DNA from 2 places in the Achromobacter sp. NCFB-sbj8-Ac1-l genome. Region 1 is predicted to be linked to the other one. Evidence: predicted binding sites of a transcription regulator. Region 1 holds the regulator's gene; the other holds the start of a gene.
What was found. The regulator HrcA, encoded in region 1, represses chaperone genes, less so after heat shock. The targets are predictions, from matches to a motif close to TTAGCACTCNNNNNNNNNGAGTGCTAA.
Positions count from the first base shown of each region.

Region 2: groES (co-chaperone GroES) is a predicted target of HrcA. The motif match lies at 1,994-2,020, and genes of this name have one in related genera.

Region 1 is NZ_CP199812.1:1,096,162-1,103,389, forward strand. It holds gene dapB (4-hydroxy-tetrahydrodipicolinate reductase) at 1-259, opposite strand, end outside; gene ACUDP5_RS05155 (outer membrane protein assembly factor BamE) at 278-814, opposite strand; gene fur (ferric iron uptake transcriptional regulator) at 971-1,390, shown strand; gene recN (DNA repair protein RecN) at 1,555-3,216, opposite strand; gene ACUDP5_RS05170 (NAD kinase) at 3,230-4,129, opposite strand; gene hrcA (heat-inducible transcriptional repressor HrcA) at 4,273-5,277, shown strand; gene hemH (ferrochelatase) at 5,323-6,414, shown strand; gene ACUDP5_RS05185 (hypothetical protein) at 6,427-6,660, shown strand; gene grpE (nucleotide exchange factor GrpE) at 6,766-7,228, shown strand, end outside.
Region 2 is NZ_CP199812.1:5,479,943-5,487,170, reverse strand. It holds gene groL (chaperonin GroEL) at 1-1,612, opposite strand, end outside; gene groES (co-chaperone GroES) at 1,650-1,937, opposite strand; gene ACUDP5_RS25190 (nucleotidyltransferase family protein) at 2,486-3,001, opposite strand; gene ACUDP5_RS25185 (hypothetical protein) at 3,729-4,040, opposite strand; gene ACUDP5_RS25180 (lysozyme inhibitor LprI family protein) at 4,418-4,867, shown strand; gene ACUDP5_RS25175 (TonB-dependent siderophore receptor) at 4,972-7,080, opposite strand.

The DNA of each region.
Region 1 (7,228 bases):
TGGCGCAGGCCTGCAGGTGTTCCAGCGTGCCTTCGGGGCGCGTGAAGTCGATCAGGCAGTCGGCGTTGGCCAGGGCGTTCAGGTCGTCGGTGATGGCGACGCCGGTGTGCTGGCCCAGCGGAGCGCCCGCGTCCTGGCCCAGGGAGGCCGAGCCCTTGCGGTCCAGTGCGACGGCCAGTTGCAGGCCGTCGGCCTTCAGGACGGCGTCGATCAGCATCTGGCCCATACGGCCGCTGGCGCCGGCGATTGCAATACGCATGTGGTGAATCCTTGGGGGTTAGCGCAGCGGCTCGGGCGAGTTGCCGGGCTGGCCGGGGTATTGGTTCATGGGGCTGACGGGAGCGGCGGCGTCACGCTTTTTCTGCTCTTGTTCCTGCTTGAGCCGGGCTTCGTCTTCGCTCAGCCGCTTCTCGGTCTTTTCGTCGGCGACGGCGTTGGGCGTGTTCAGCTGGTAGGGTTGCAGGTCAGGCTGCTTGTCGCCTTCCCAGCGCGTCAGGCGGTCGTTTTCGAACCAGACCGTGAACTTGCGCTCTTGGGCCTCACCGTAGCCGGGCTTGAAATAGTAGGGGTAGTCCCAGCGGTTGGCGTGCAGCACGCTGGTCAGCGTGGGGCTGCCCAGGGCGAAGCGCACTTGTTCGCGCGTCATGCCGGGCTGCAGCAGGGCAACCTGTTCCTGGGTGATCCAGTTGCCTTGCTGGACGCCCGCCTTATAGGGGAAGCCCCATTTGTTTCCCGAGCAACCCGCGAGGGCGACGGCCAGGGCGGCGATGGCCAATCCGGTCTTGAGCGAGCGGGAAGGAATTCGTGCAATCATGGACACTACGCGCCCCTATTATTTGGAAGCAGACAAAACCGTTATCATAAAGGTTTCATAAGGATAGTTCTGCGGGGCGGCAGGAATTCTGGTGGGCCGGCTCGCGGTTACCCGGTATCCTTGCCCATGCCAACGCGGACGGAGAGCGATTACACCATGAGCGACCAAAGCGAACTGAAGAACATGGGTTTGAAGGCGACGTTTCCCCGCCTCAAGATTCTTGATATCTTCCGCAAGTCCGACCAACGCCACCTGAGCGCCGAAGACGTCTACCGGGCCCTCATCGGCGAAAACGTCGAAATCGGCCTGGCCACCGTGTACCGCGTGCTGACCCAGTTCGAGCAGGCCGGCATCCTGGCCCGCAGCCAGTTCGACAGCGGCAAGGCCGTGTTCGAGCTCAACGACGGTGATCACCACGATCACCTCATCTGCACGAACTGCGGCAAAGTGGTCGAATTCTCGGACCCCGAAATCGAAAAGCGTCAGCAAAAGATCGCCAAGGACAACGGCTTCGCGCTGGAAAGCCACGCGATGGTGCTGTACGGCATCTGCGGCAGCTGCCTGAAAGGCCGCTGAGCTTTTCCCCGCGGGACCCACTGGCCACGGCCGCGCTCGCCGTGGTGCAGTGAAGGCAAAAGCCCCTTCTCAAAGAAGGGGCTTTTTTTATTCCCGCATCGCTATTTCCGCCTATACAGGTCGGCAAGTGGAAGGTTGCCCGGCTCACGGGCCGGGTGCGAGGGTCAGGCAGGCGTGTGCCCGAACCCAGCCAGCATCTCGCGCGCGTGTTCGCGGGTGGTGGCGGTGAGCTTGATGCCGCCCAGCATTCGGGCGATTTCTTCGACCCGGGCGCCGTCGTCCAGCTCTTCGATGCGAGACCGGGTGGTGCCGCGCGATTCGGTCTTGCTGACCAGGAACTGGTTGTTGCCGCAGGCCGCCACCTGGGGCAGGTGGGTGACGCACAGCACCTGATGGCGTTCGCCCAGCTCGCGCAGCAGCTTGCCGACGGCCTCGGCGACCGCGCCGCCCACGCCACTGTCGACTTCGTCGAAGATCAGGGTGGGCACGCGGGCCGCGCGACTCGCGATGACGGACAGCGCCAGCGAGATGCGCGACAGTTCGCCGCCCGAGGCCACTTTGGCCAGCGGCCGCGGCGTGGTGCCGGCATGACCGGCCACCAGGAATTCCACCTGTTCATTGCCGTGGGCCGAGGGGGCCGCTACCGACAGGGACGGCTCGAATTTGCCGCCCTGCATGGCCAGCGTCTGCATGGCCTGGGTGACCTGCTTGCCCAGGTCTTTGGCGACCTTGCGGCGCGCCGTGGACAGCTTGGCGGCGACGGCGTCGTACTGCGCCTGTGCCGCCTGGGCCTGTGCGCGTAGGGCGTCGACGTCTGTCGCAGCCTGCAACGCGGCGAGTTCAGCATGCAGGCTGTCGCGCAACTCGCACAGGCCATCGGGCTCGGTGCGGAATTTGCGGGCGGTTTCGAACACCGCGCCCAGGCGCGCTTCGACATCGGCCAGGCGTTGCGGGTCCAGGTCGACGCGGCTGACGTAGTTGTTCAGGTCGGATACGGCTTCGCTGATGGCGATGCGGGCTGACTCAAGTTCGTCATGGATGCCCTGCAGGCCGGTGTCGTGGCGCAGCATCTGCTGGATGAGATGATTGGCGGACGTCAGGCGGTGATGCGCGGAATCGCCCTCGCCATCCAGCGCTTCGAGGATCCGGGTGGCGCCGTCCAGCAACGATTGCGCATGCGCCAGCTTGGTGTGCTCGGATTGCAGCGATTCCCATTCGTCGGGCGCCAGTCCCAGGCGGTCGAGTTCGTCGACCTGCCACTGCAGTCGTTCGCGCTCGGAGGCGAGGCTGGCGGCGTCTTTTTCGGCGGCTTCGAGCTGACGCGCCAGGGCCCGCCATTGTTTCCAGGCCTGGGCGACGGCCTGGCGCAGGTCGCCGTGACCGCCGTGGGCGTCCAGCAGGTCGCGCTGGGCGTCGGGTCGCATCAGGCTCTGATGGGCGTGCTGGCCGTGGATGTCGACCAGGCTGTCGCCCAGTTCGCGCAGTTGCGCCACGGTGGCGGGGGTGCCGTTGATGTAGGCGCGGCTGCGGCCTTGCGCGTCGATCACCCGGCGTAGCGAGAGTTCCTCGTCGGCGTCGATTTCGCGTTCGGCCAGCCAGGCATGCAGGGCACGCGGGGTGTCGAACACGGCGGTGATGTCGGCGCGCGTGGCGCCTTCGCGCAGTACGCTGACGTCGCCGCGTTCCCCCAAGGCCAGCGCCAGGGCGTCGATAAGAATGGATTTGCCTGCGCCGGTTTCGCCGGAGAAGACGGTAAAGCCGGGACCGAAATGAATTTCGGTCTGCTCGACGATGACAAAGTCGCGGATGTGCAGGGTGCGCAGCATGTCTGGGCGCTATTTACTCTACGTTATCGGTGGCTTGCGGCATCAGGTTCCAGTGCAGCTTGCGGCGCAGGGTGGAAAAGAAGCTGTAGCCTTCCGGATGCACGAAACTGATGGTGTAGGGCGCGCGCTGCACGACGATGCGGTCGCCAGGCTGCAGGTCGGACCAGGTCTGCATGTCGAAATGCACGCTGGCGCCGACCTCGACGCGTCCCATGGCGGTGAGCGTCATGTTCAGGACGCCGCTGTCGGGAATGACGATGGGGCGGTTGGACAGCGTCTGCGGCGCGACGGGCACCAGCACCATGGCGTTCATGCCGGGGTGCAGGATGGGCCCGTTCGCCGACAGCGCGTAGGCGGTCGAGCCGGTCGGCGTGGCGATGATCAGGCCGTCGGCACGCTGCGTGTACATGAAGGCGCCATCGAGTTCGACGCGGACCTCGATCATGCCGCCGCGCCCGGCGCGATTCAGCACCACATCGTTCAGGGCCGTTGCAGAGTACATTTTCTGGTTGCCGCGCCAGACGCTGCCCTCCAGCAGCATGCGCGCTTCCATCTGGTAGCTGCCTTCAAGCACCCGCGCCAGCGCGCCGTGCGCGTCCTGCAACGGGATGTCGGTAATGAAGCCCAGGCGGCCATGGTTGATGCCGACCAGCGGCACGCCGTAGGGCGCCAGGTGGCGCGCGGCGCCCAGCACGGTGCCGTCGCCGCCCATCACGACCGCCAGCGAGGCGCTCTGGCCGATTTGCTCGAGCGTGGCGACCGGATATTCAGTCAGGCCCGTGTTGCGGGCGGTGTCGGTGTCGACCAGCACCTGCCGACCGGCCTGCGTCAGTGCGTGCGCAAGCGCTCTTAGCGGGGCGTCCAGGCCGGTGTCCTGGTATCTGCCGATCAGCGCGACGGTAGGAAAGTGCATGGTGGCAAGGCGAATCTGAAAAGCCTGACAGCGAAGGCGAAACCGGTCCGACAAGTGGCCCGTTCGTCGATTATATGGGGCCGCATATCGGTTGGCGGGACAAAAATCGCCTTAATTGGAAAAGATTCCCTAAAATACACGCTATGGATGACCGCGCACGCGCTTTACTGAAGGCGTTGATCGAACGCTACATCGCCGATGGGCAACCAGTCGGTTCGCGGACGCTTTCGAAAGTTTTCGATCTGTCGCCCGCCACCATCCGCAATGTCATGGCGGATCTGGAAGAGCTGGGCCTGATCCACAGTCCGCATACGTCGGCCGGCCGGGTGCCCACGCCGCGAGGCTATCGCATGTTCGTCGATTCCCTGCTTGCGGTGCAGTCCTACCAGCTGCAGCCGCACAACATGGGCGACATGCTGTCCGCCGCCGAGCCCACCCGCGCGGTCAACGCCGCGGCGGCGCTGCTCTCTAACCTGAGCCAGTTCGCCGGCGTGGTGCTCACGCCCAAGCGGGCCCAGGTTTTCCGCCAGATCGAATTCATCCGCCTGTCCGACAAGCGCGTGCTGCTGATCATCGTCACCCCTGATGGCGACGTCCAGAACCGCATCCTGTTCGTGCAGCGCGACTACGCCGAAGCCGAACTGCTCGAAGCCGGCAATTTCTTCAATATCCACTTCGCGGGCAAGTCGTTCGACGCGGTGCGACGCACCCTGTCCACCGAACTGGCGCAATTGCGCGAAGATATCTCGCGCCTGATGCAGGCCGCGGTCGAGGCCAGCGCCGAGGCTGCGGAAGACGGCGACGCCGTCGTCATTTCCGGCGAACGCAAGCTGCTGGACGTGACCGACATCGCCTCCGACATGGATCGCCTGCGCAAGATGTTCTCGCTGTTCGAAAAGAAAACCGACCTGCTGCAGCTGCTTGATGTGTCCAGCCGGGCGCAGGGCGTGCAGATCTACATCGGCGGCGATTCCCAACTGGTGCCGATGGAAGAAGTCTCGGTCATCACCGCGCCATACGGCGTGGACGGCAAGGTGGTCGGCACGCTCGGCGTGATCGGACCCACCCGCATGGCCTACGAACGCGTCATTCCCATCGTGGACATCACGGCGCGGCTGCTGTCCAACGCCCTCAGCCACAACCAGTAGTTCCATCCGAACCGACATCCTCCTTGCGGAGGAAGGGGAGTTTTTGTGTTTCTTCGCCTGTTCAAGTATCTCTGGCCTGAACGCTACCTGCCCGAAACCGAGCAGGACGATCCCTTCAACGAGGATCCGCCGCCGCGGGCCCCGGGCAGGGTAGGCGTGCTGCTGGTGAACCTGGGCACGCCGGATACCCCCACCAGGAAAGACATCCGCAAGTACCTCGGCGAGTTCCTGTCCGATCCGCGCGTCATCGAGATACCTCGGTATCTCTGGAAGCCGATCCTCCATGGCTTGGTGCTGACGCTGCGTCCCAAGAAGCTCGAGCCGCGCTACGCCGGTGTCTGGCTCAAGGAAGGCTCGCCGCTGATGGTGTACAGCCGCCGCCAGGCCGAGGGCGTGCAGGCGGCCCTGACGGCAGCCGGCGTCGACGCGGAGGTAGCGCTGGGCATGCGCTACGGCAATCCGTCGATTCCCGACGCGATATCCCGCCTGCGGGCAAAGGGCTGCGAGCGCATCCTGACCGTGCCCCTATACCCGCAGTACGCCGCCAGCACCACGGCCACCGTGGTCGATGCCGTCACGCGCCACGCCGCACGCCTGCGCGACCAGCCCGAATTGCGCTTCATCAAGCGCTTTCACGAAGAACCCGCCTACCTGGATTCCCTGGCCGCCCGCATCGAGTCCTATTGGGCTGAGCACGGTCAGCCGCAGAAGCTGGTCATGAGCTTTCATGGCCTGCCGCGCTACTCCATAGAGCTGGGCGATCCGTACTATCGCGATTGCATGGAGACCGCCCGGCTGCTGTCTCAGCGCCTGTCGCTGCCGCGCGAGCAGATCGAGGTGACCTTCCAGAGCCGCTTCGGCACCGCCCGTTGGCTCGAGCCGTATACCGAACCTACGCTCAAGGCGCTGGCCGCCTCCGGGGTGACCGCGGTGGATGTGGTGTGTCCGGGATTTGTGGCAGACTGTCTGGAAACCCTGGAAGAGATCAGCCTGGAATGCCGCGACGCCTTCATCGAGGCCGGTGGCAAGCAGTTCCGTTACATCCCGGCGCTCAACGACGATCCCGCCTGGATCGCAGGGTTGGCCAGCCTGGTGGAACGGCACTTGCGAGGATGGCCTACGCATCCACGGACTTGAAGGAGAGGGCGTATGCACCATGATCCCAAGACGGGCAAGCTGGAGAAGAAGGGGCGCGTCAGCACCCCGGTGGAAGAAGACCAGGTCGAACACGATCTGGACGAAGCCCTGGCCGAGACCTTTCCGGCCAGCGATCCGGTGTCGATCAGCCCTGAACCCGATGATGATCCCCGCGTCGATCGCGCCCTGAAAGAGAGCTTTCCCGCCAGCGATGCGACGGCCCCGACGCAGCCGCACAAGAAATGACCTGATCGGCGGGCGGCAGGGGGAATATTTGCTTTCCCGGGCTTGAAATAGGGGTATTGGCCCCCATTCATGTCTGCGAAAGCCATTCTTTTTGGAGGATTCCCCATGACGGCACCCCACGAGCCTGTAGACCAGACGCCCGGTTTTGGCGAAAACGCCGATGCGGCCCCCGCCGCCCAGGACGCCGCGCAGGCCGAGCTGAACGAGTTGCGCGCCCAGCTGGACGCGGCCCAGGCTACCGTCAATGAGCAGCACGACCAGCTTCTGCGCGTCCACGCCGAGGCCGAGAATGTCCGCCGCCGCGCCCAGGAAGAAGTGTCCAAGGCACGCAAGTTCGGCATCGAGTCGTTCGCCGAGAGCCTGGTGCCGGTCAAGGACAGCCTCGAGGCCGCCCTGGCCCAGGCTGACCAGACCGTGGACACCCTGCGCGAAGGCGTCGAAGTCACCCTCAAGCAGTTGGCCGCCGCCTTCGAGCGCAACCTGCTCAAGGAAATCGCGCCGGCCCAGGGCGACAAGTTCGACCCGCACCTGCACCAGGCTATTTCGTCGATTCCCGCGCAGCAGCCCG
Region 2 (7,228 bases), 2.0 Mb from region 1:
TGCCACCCGGCATGGCCGGGGCAGCGGGCTTGTCTTCGGCCAGTTCGACCACGGCGGCTTCGGCCGTCAGCAGCAGGCTGGCGACGGAGGCAGCGTTTTGCAGGGCGGTGCGGGTCACCTTGGTGGGATCCAGCACGCCTTGCTCGACCAGGTCGGTGTACTCGCCGGTCGCGGCGTTGTAGCCGTAGTTGCCCTTGCCGTTCAGCACGTTGCTGACCACGACGCTGGCTTCTTCGCCGGCGTTCGTGACGATGGTGCGCAGGGGCTCTTCCACAGCGCGCAGGATCAGCTTGATACCGGCGTTCTGGTCAGGCGTGTCGCCCTTCAGGTCAGCGATGGCTTGCTTGGCACGCAGCAGAGCCACGCCGCCGCCAGCCACGACGCCTTCTTCCACAGCAGCGCGGGTAGCGTGCAGGGCATCTTCGACGCGGGCCTTCTTTTCCTTCATTTCGACTTCGGTGGCAGCGCCAACGCGAATCACGGCAACGCCGCCGGCCAGCTTGGCCACGCGTTCTTGCAGCTTTTCACGGTCGTAGTCGGACGTGGCTTCTTCGATCTGGATACGGACTTGCTTGACGCGAGCCTCGATCGACTTGCTGTCGCCAGCGCCGTCGATGATCGTGGTGTTTTCCTTGCCCACTTCGATGCGCTTGGCTTGGCCCAGTTCAGCCAGGCCGGCCTTTTCCAGCGACATGCCGGTTTCTTCGGAGATCACCGTGCCGCCCGTCAGGATGGCGATGTCTTCCAGCATGGCCTTGCGGCGGTCGCCGAAGCCCGGGGCCTTGACGGCGGTGGTCTTCAGGATGCCACGGATGTTGTTCACCACCAGGGTGGCCAGCGCTTCGCCTTCGACGTCTTCGGCGATGATCAGCAGCGGACGGCTCGACTTGGCGACTTGTTCCAGCACGGGCAGCAGGTCACGGATGTTGCTGATCTTCTTGTCGAAGATCAGGACAAACGGGTCTTCCAGCACGGCAACTTGCTTTTCCGGGCTGTTGATGAAGTAGGGCGACAGGTAGCCGCGGTCGAATTGCATGCCTTCGACGACGTCCAGCTCGTTTTCCAGCGACTTGCCGTCTTCGACGGTGATGACGCCTTCCTTGCCGACCTTGTCCATCGCGTCAGCGATGATCTGGCCGATGGAGGAATCGCTGTTGGCCGAGATCGAGCCGACTTGAGCGATTTCCTTGCTGGTCGTGACCGGCTTGGATTGCTTCTTCAGTTCGGCGACGGCGGCGGCGACAGCCTTGTCGATGCCGCGCTTCAGGTCGATCGGGTTGAAACCGGCGGCAACGTACTTCAGGCCTTCCATGACGATGGCTTGAGCCAGCACCGTGGCGGTGGTGGTGCCGTCACCGGCGTTGTCGGAGGTCTTGGAGGCAACGTCCTTGACCAGTTGGGCGCCGATGTTCTCGAACTTGTCCTTCAGTTCGATTTCCTTGGCGACGGACACGCCGTCCTTGGTCACGGTCGGGGCGCCGAACGAGCGCTCCAGCACGACGTTGCGACCCTTGGGGCCCAGGGTGGTCTTGACAGCATTGGCGAGGACATTCACGCCACGGACGATGCGCACGCGGGCGTCGTCACCGAACAGTACTTGCTTGGCAGCCATTTGTTAGCTTCCTTCGAAAATTCGTTTGAGGCAGGGTTTACTGGACCACGGCGAGGATTTCGTCCTCGCGGATGACGAGCAGCTCTTCGCCGTCAACCTTCACGGACTGGCCGGCGTACTTGCCGAACAGAACCTTGTCGCCAGCCTTCAGGTCGACCGGCAGGATCTTGCCGTCTTCGGTCTTCTTGCCGGGGCCGACGGCCACGACTTCACCCTGGTCGGGCTTTTCAGCGGCGCTGTCGGGGATGACGATGCCCGACGCAGTCTTGCGCTCGTTTTCGAGGCGTTTGACGATCACGCGATCGCCCAGGGGACGCAAGGCCATGAGGAACTCCTGTTACTTAAGAAGAAAGTGAATGATCGGGTTGGCCCGGGAGACTGTTAGCACTCACCGGAGTCGAGTGCTAATTATAGGGATGATGTGGTGGGGTTCAAGGGGGTGGGGGCGGCCTGTTACATCTTGAGCGGGCAGGGCGGGCTATCTGTCGAATGTCATTCAACTTGGAATTTGTGTCACTCAAGTTGGAACTGGTAGCGTCCCCATATAGTTGTCGAAATTCATCCAACTTGGGATTTACGTCATCCAGTTTGGGAATCGAGAATTTTCGATATACAAGCGCTGGTGCGGCCTCCAGCCGGATTTCGTCCCTGTAGGTCCGATTTCGTGTGTCATGCACTGGCGATGCCGCCTGTCAGCCTCGGGGTGAAGCCTCCGTGTGGCTGGCAACCCAAGGCACCTGACCTGTGTGCGACGCCCGCCAGGCCCCGCTTTGGCCGTGTACGCTCAATACGGGTGGCGAACGACCGCCGCTCTCTACCTGCTCTGCAATTGGACGACAGGCCGATTCCGACCCAAAGCGGTCCTATGTGCGGTCAGGGTGTACAGATTGAAAGCCGAGGCCATCGGTGGCTGAATCGCTTGGAATTCACCCGGTGCACAAACGTTGAGACGCTCGCCCGCCGAGGGTTGTGCCGAACGCGCAGTTCAAACAGGTCATTCAATCCGTACGGCGCTATGACCTTCAATGATTCATCACCGTCCAGGTAAATGCCAACGCAAGTGGCAAACTCTGGCCAAGTGGCCAGCCCATCGTCCAAAGACGTTAGGGGTGAAACCACCTGGCCGAGGGCTTCTGCGAACCACTCGTGCACTCTGGCCTGGTTTGTCACTTCCCAAGTGAGCGAGGGAAGGAGCCAATGCAGCCGCTCTTGAAGTTCGGCATCCAGAGCTGGAGGCGCATCAGCATCAAAGTACGCAACGTCCACGTCATCCAAGTTCGAGGGCTCCTGAATGCCATGCAAGCTATCCCAAACCAAGGATCTGATGGCCCCTGCACCGATGCACCACGAGGGCAAACCAAGGCAGCGAACCGCCCGCAGCGCAGCCATCAGTTGCTCAGAGGATTCGACGAGGTCGCATAGTTGTTGCTCATAGCCCACTCGAACATTTGTCATCATTTCGTCTGGAACTAGAATTTCGGGTTGCTTGTATGTGGAAGCAGCATATCCGGAATCGTCGGCTGACCGTTCCTGGCCGATGGCAGTCGTTCGTCAACCGCGTCTAGAGCATGGCCGTTGTAGGGTTGGCCAAGCGGCCTGGTATGGGGCCTCGCGATGTGATGCACCCAGGTTCAATGAACTTTCTGGGAAAGAACGCCATGTTCAATGAACCAGCGAGTGCAAAGTGGATGAACCAAATTTCCCCAACTCATTGATTTGAATGGAATCAAGTTTCCACTTTCAATGAACTTCGACATCAGGAAATGGCCGTAGTTCGGAGAAGCAGGTTTTCGGGCAGAGCCGGCCGTGCATCACACCAGTGGCCAGCTCAATATGGTCTGCGGCGTTAGGAAGACTATGCGGAGCAGGGCTATGTAGAACAACCAAACGCCGATCACCTCGACAGGTGGCCAGCGCTTTGCAAAGTCGTGAGGCTCTGCGGTTGGATGGCCATATGTCGCTTCTTTGAACGGCTAGGTCTAGTCACGTCTGCGGCCTTGTTCCAGATCGACTGCTGGCATGCAGTTCGGCGCGGCGCTGCGTGAAGTCCAGGAGACGCAGGTCGCGGGCTGTGATGGCAGGCCGACGCCGTGCGCCTGCGGACCCGAGATGCGGTTCAGGTGGCGGTATCGACGTTCTTGACGCGTAGGTTGAGCGGGCGCAGCTTGGACCACAGCCACAGCCCCGCGGCGGTGCTCGTGCCTACGACCAGCGTGATGCCGGTGGCGATGAGGAAGCCGATCACCGGACTCATCAATAGCGCATCGAGGCCCTCCAGGACGCGGCCGTTCCATTGGATCGAGCCCAAGCCGAAGAAAGTGCCGATGGCGCACACGATCGCGAACGGGATCCAGGCCAGGTACTGCCCGATGGCGATCAGCTTGAACACGGACTTGAGACTTAGCTTGCGGATTTGGATGTCGCGCACGGCGCCTCCGGGTAATCAGGGTTGAGCATGGACGCGCTCGAACTTAGCCAACATTTGCATGAGTCCCGCCCCCAAATCTGTTGCGGGCTCCTGCGCCCGATTCCGGCAACACTGTAACCGAAAGCGCCCAGCAGTCGCGAGCTATGCTGATAACCCCTTTTTGTCGTGGGATTCTGGTTCATAGTCTGTGCTGGTCAACGCAATGACGGTGCTGGGGTCATTAGGGTCACGCCCGCTTGATGGCCGCAGCCCAATCCTGGACTTCCTTGCCCGGGAAGGCGCCTGGTTCCGCGATTTGCACAACCTTTCGACAAACGGGAAAATCGACCCCTTGGTCCACGCTATCCGTGGCCGCAGACTATTCAGGAGTGAAGGACGTGCGCAACCCCGTTCCCGCGGCAGTACCGACCGGCATCATGGAAGGCCGGTGCCGGCAAAGCGCTCAAGGCAAACGTGCGATCCTGCGTGCTGTCATCTGCGCGGTCCTCGCTGGCTCTCCTTTCCTGCAGATCGAAGCCGCCCATGCCGCCGGCTTCGACTGCAAGGCCGCGAAGACCCATGTCGAACATCTGATCTGCGACGAACCCGCGCTGTCCAGGCTGGACGACCAGGTCAAGGCGCTGTACGACAAGATTCAGGCCGAAACCGCTGGCCGTGATGGTGAAACCGGTGAATGGCGCGATCCTGTTGCGAAAGAGCAGACGCAATGGCGCACGACCGTGCGTGACCGTTGCCCCGATGCCGCCTGCCTGAAATCCGCCTACGTGGAACGCATCGCTGCCATGAAAAAGAACTGGGCAGAGGCGCTGGGCCCCGCGGGCAAGTAATACGCGAAGCCCTCCGGGGGGCGAATTTTGCCATTCAACAGGGTCCTGTCGGCGCCGAAGCAAAAGTGAGCCACTGTGCCGCTTCGGATAAATGCCCCGTGATCTCAGTGGCGAAGCCCCACCGTCAACAAGGTGGTGCGTCCGTTGCCTAGCGCGACGGCGTTACGCACCCCGCCGGCGTAATAGTCTTTGTCGAAGAGGTTGTTCATGGTCAACGCCACCCTCCAGCGTTCCGCGTTGTACGCCACGCCAGCATCCGCCACGACGTATCCAGGCAGGTCATAGCCGTAGGTATAGCGGTTTCCTTCTGCGCGCAGGCCGCCCGTGAGCTCCCAGCCGGCCAGGCTGCCGTGCATCCGATAGCGCGCAGTCAGGTTGACACTGTGTCGCGGCACGCTGTTCAGGCGGGTATTGTTGGTCGTCGGCTGTTGGCCACCATCGTCAACGGTAATGGCGGAGAGATAAGCGTATCCCCCCATGAGGCTCAGGCCATTGCCCAGGTCCGACGCCCATCCCAGTTCAGCGCCCCGCGTGCGCTGCTTGCCGACCGCGATGCTGTAGCCGTCGTTCACCGGGTCCGACTGAAGGACATTCCGGCGCTCAAGATCGAACGCCGCCAACGTGATGCTGGAAGCGCCCTCGTCAAGATCGATCTTCACCCCGGCTTCCCATTGATTGCCACTTTCCGGCTTGAACGAGCTGCCGTTCGCGTCGGTGCCGCTGTTGGGATAGAACGACGTGGCATAGCTGACATAGGGGCGCACGCCCGGCAGGACTTCGTACATCAGTGCGGCAGAGCCCGTGATGGCATGGTCGGTGCTGTCCTGCCGGACCTGCGTGCGATGTTCGGTCGAGTCGGTCGTGGCGGTGTCATGGCGCAGGCCGAAGACGGCGTTCCATCGCTCGCCGAGCGCGATCTGGTCGCGGGCATACAGGCCGACCGAGCGCACGGTGCTGCTGCTGTCGGTGCGCGGGTTGGCCGGGCAATTGATGGGGCTGCCGTAAACCGGCTTGTAGACGTCGAGATCGCGCACCGAGCAGTTGTACGACAGGCTGTTCTCGCGCGTGCGCAGGTAGTCCAGGCCCAACGTGATGTCGTGCCGGCCGAACCCGGTGTTGAATCCTCGTTGCGCATTGGTGTCCACGGTGAACGTGTCGCCGTCCCAATGCTGGTCTGTCGCCGTGCGCCGCAGCGTCCGATTGTCGGCGCGCAGCAGGCCATTGGCGACCAGCTGGCCATTGAGCGTGAACGTTTGCCAGCGCAAATTCTGGTTCACCGTCCAGCCATTGTCGAAGCGGTGCGTCAGCGCATAGCCCACGCGGCTTTGGTAGCCTCGATAGGGGGCCTGGTCGGGCTCGCCGGTAAAGCGGTCACGGGGAATCGCGCCATTGGGGTTGGACTGGACCGACCCCACGATCGGCAATCCCTGCTGACGGATGTAGCGGCGTTCCTGGTAGCTGGTCAGGATGGTGAAATCCGTGCGTGCGCCCAGATCCAGGGACAACGACGGGGCGACGAACCGGTTCTTGAACCAGACGTGGTCGGTTTCGTCATGCGAGTTCATGGCCAAGGCATTGATGCGAAACGCCGCCTTGCCGCTGTCCGACAAAGGGGTGCCCATGTCCAGCGTAGCCTGCCGGAAATCGTGGCTGCCCACGGTGACGGCAGCATCGGCGAAGGCCTCGGCGCGCGGGCGCTTGCTGACCATGTTGACCAGGCCGCCCGGAAGGACCTGACCGTAAAGCAGCGAGGCAGGCCCTTTCAGGACTTCCACTTGTTCCACGCCGGAAAGCGCTTCGGCGATCCGGTTGCTTGCCGCCGTGCGCAGTCCGTCCAGGAACAGGGAATCCGAGGCCACCTGGCCGCGGATGATGAGGTCGTCCCAGCCACGACGGCCGAACTGATTGGTGACCACACCGGGCACGTTATCCAGCGCGTCGGCCAACGTCTGTGCCTGCTGCGCGTCCAAGACCGCCCGGGGCACCACGGTGATCGACTGGGGCGTCTTTGCCAGGGGAACGGACGATTTGTTGACCGCCGGCGGCGCGACCGGGTTGAACAGGCCGCTTTCGCCGGAATCGCCTTCGCCGGTCACGCGGACGGCGGGCAGTTGTACGGGGGAATCAGACGTCTGGGCAACGGCCTCGAACGGGGCGAAAGGGGTGGCCAGGGCCAGGACGGTGGCAAGTGCCGGAACGGAGCGTAGGGGCATGAAGGGACGGCAGGCGGTGGAGGACTGAGGAGAACGAATGCGCGAGACCATTTCCCATTAATGAGAATGGAAACTATTTATTGTAGACTTACCTCGTTCGACGGGGGCGGCAATGTGCGCGAAATATCCGCTTTGGGCCGCTTCCGAT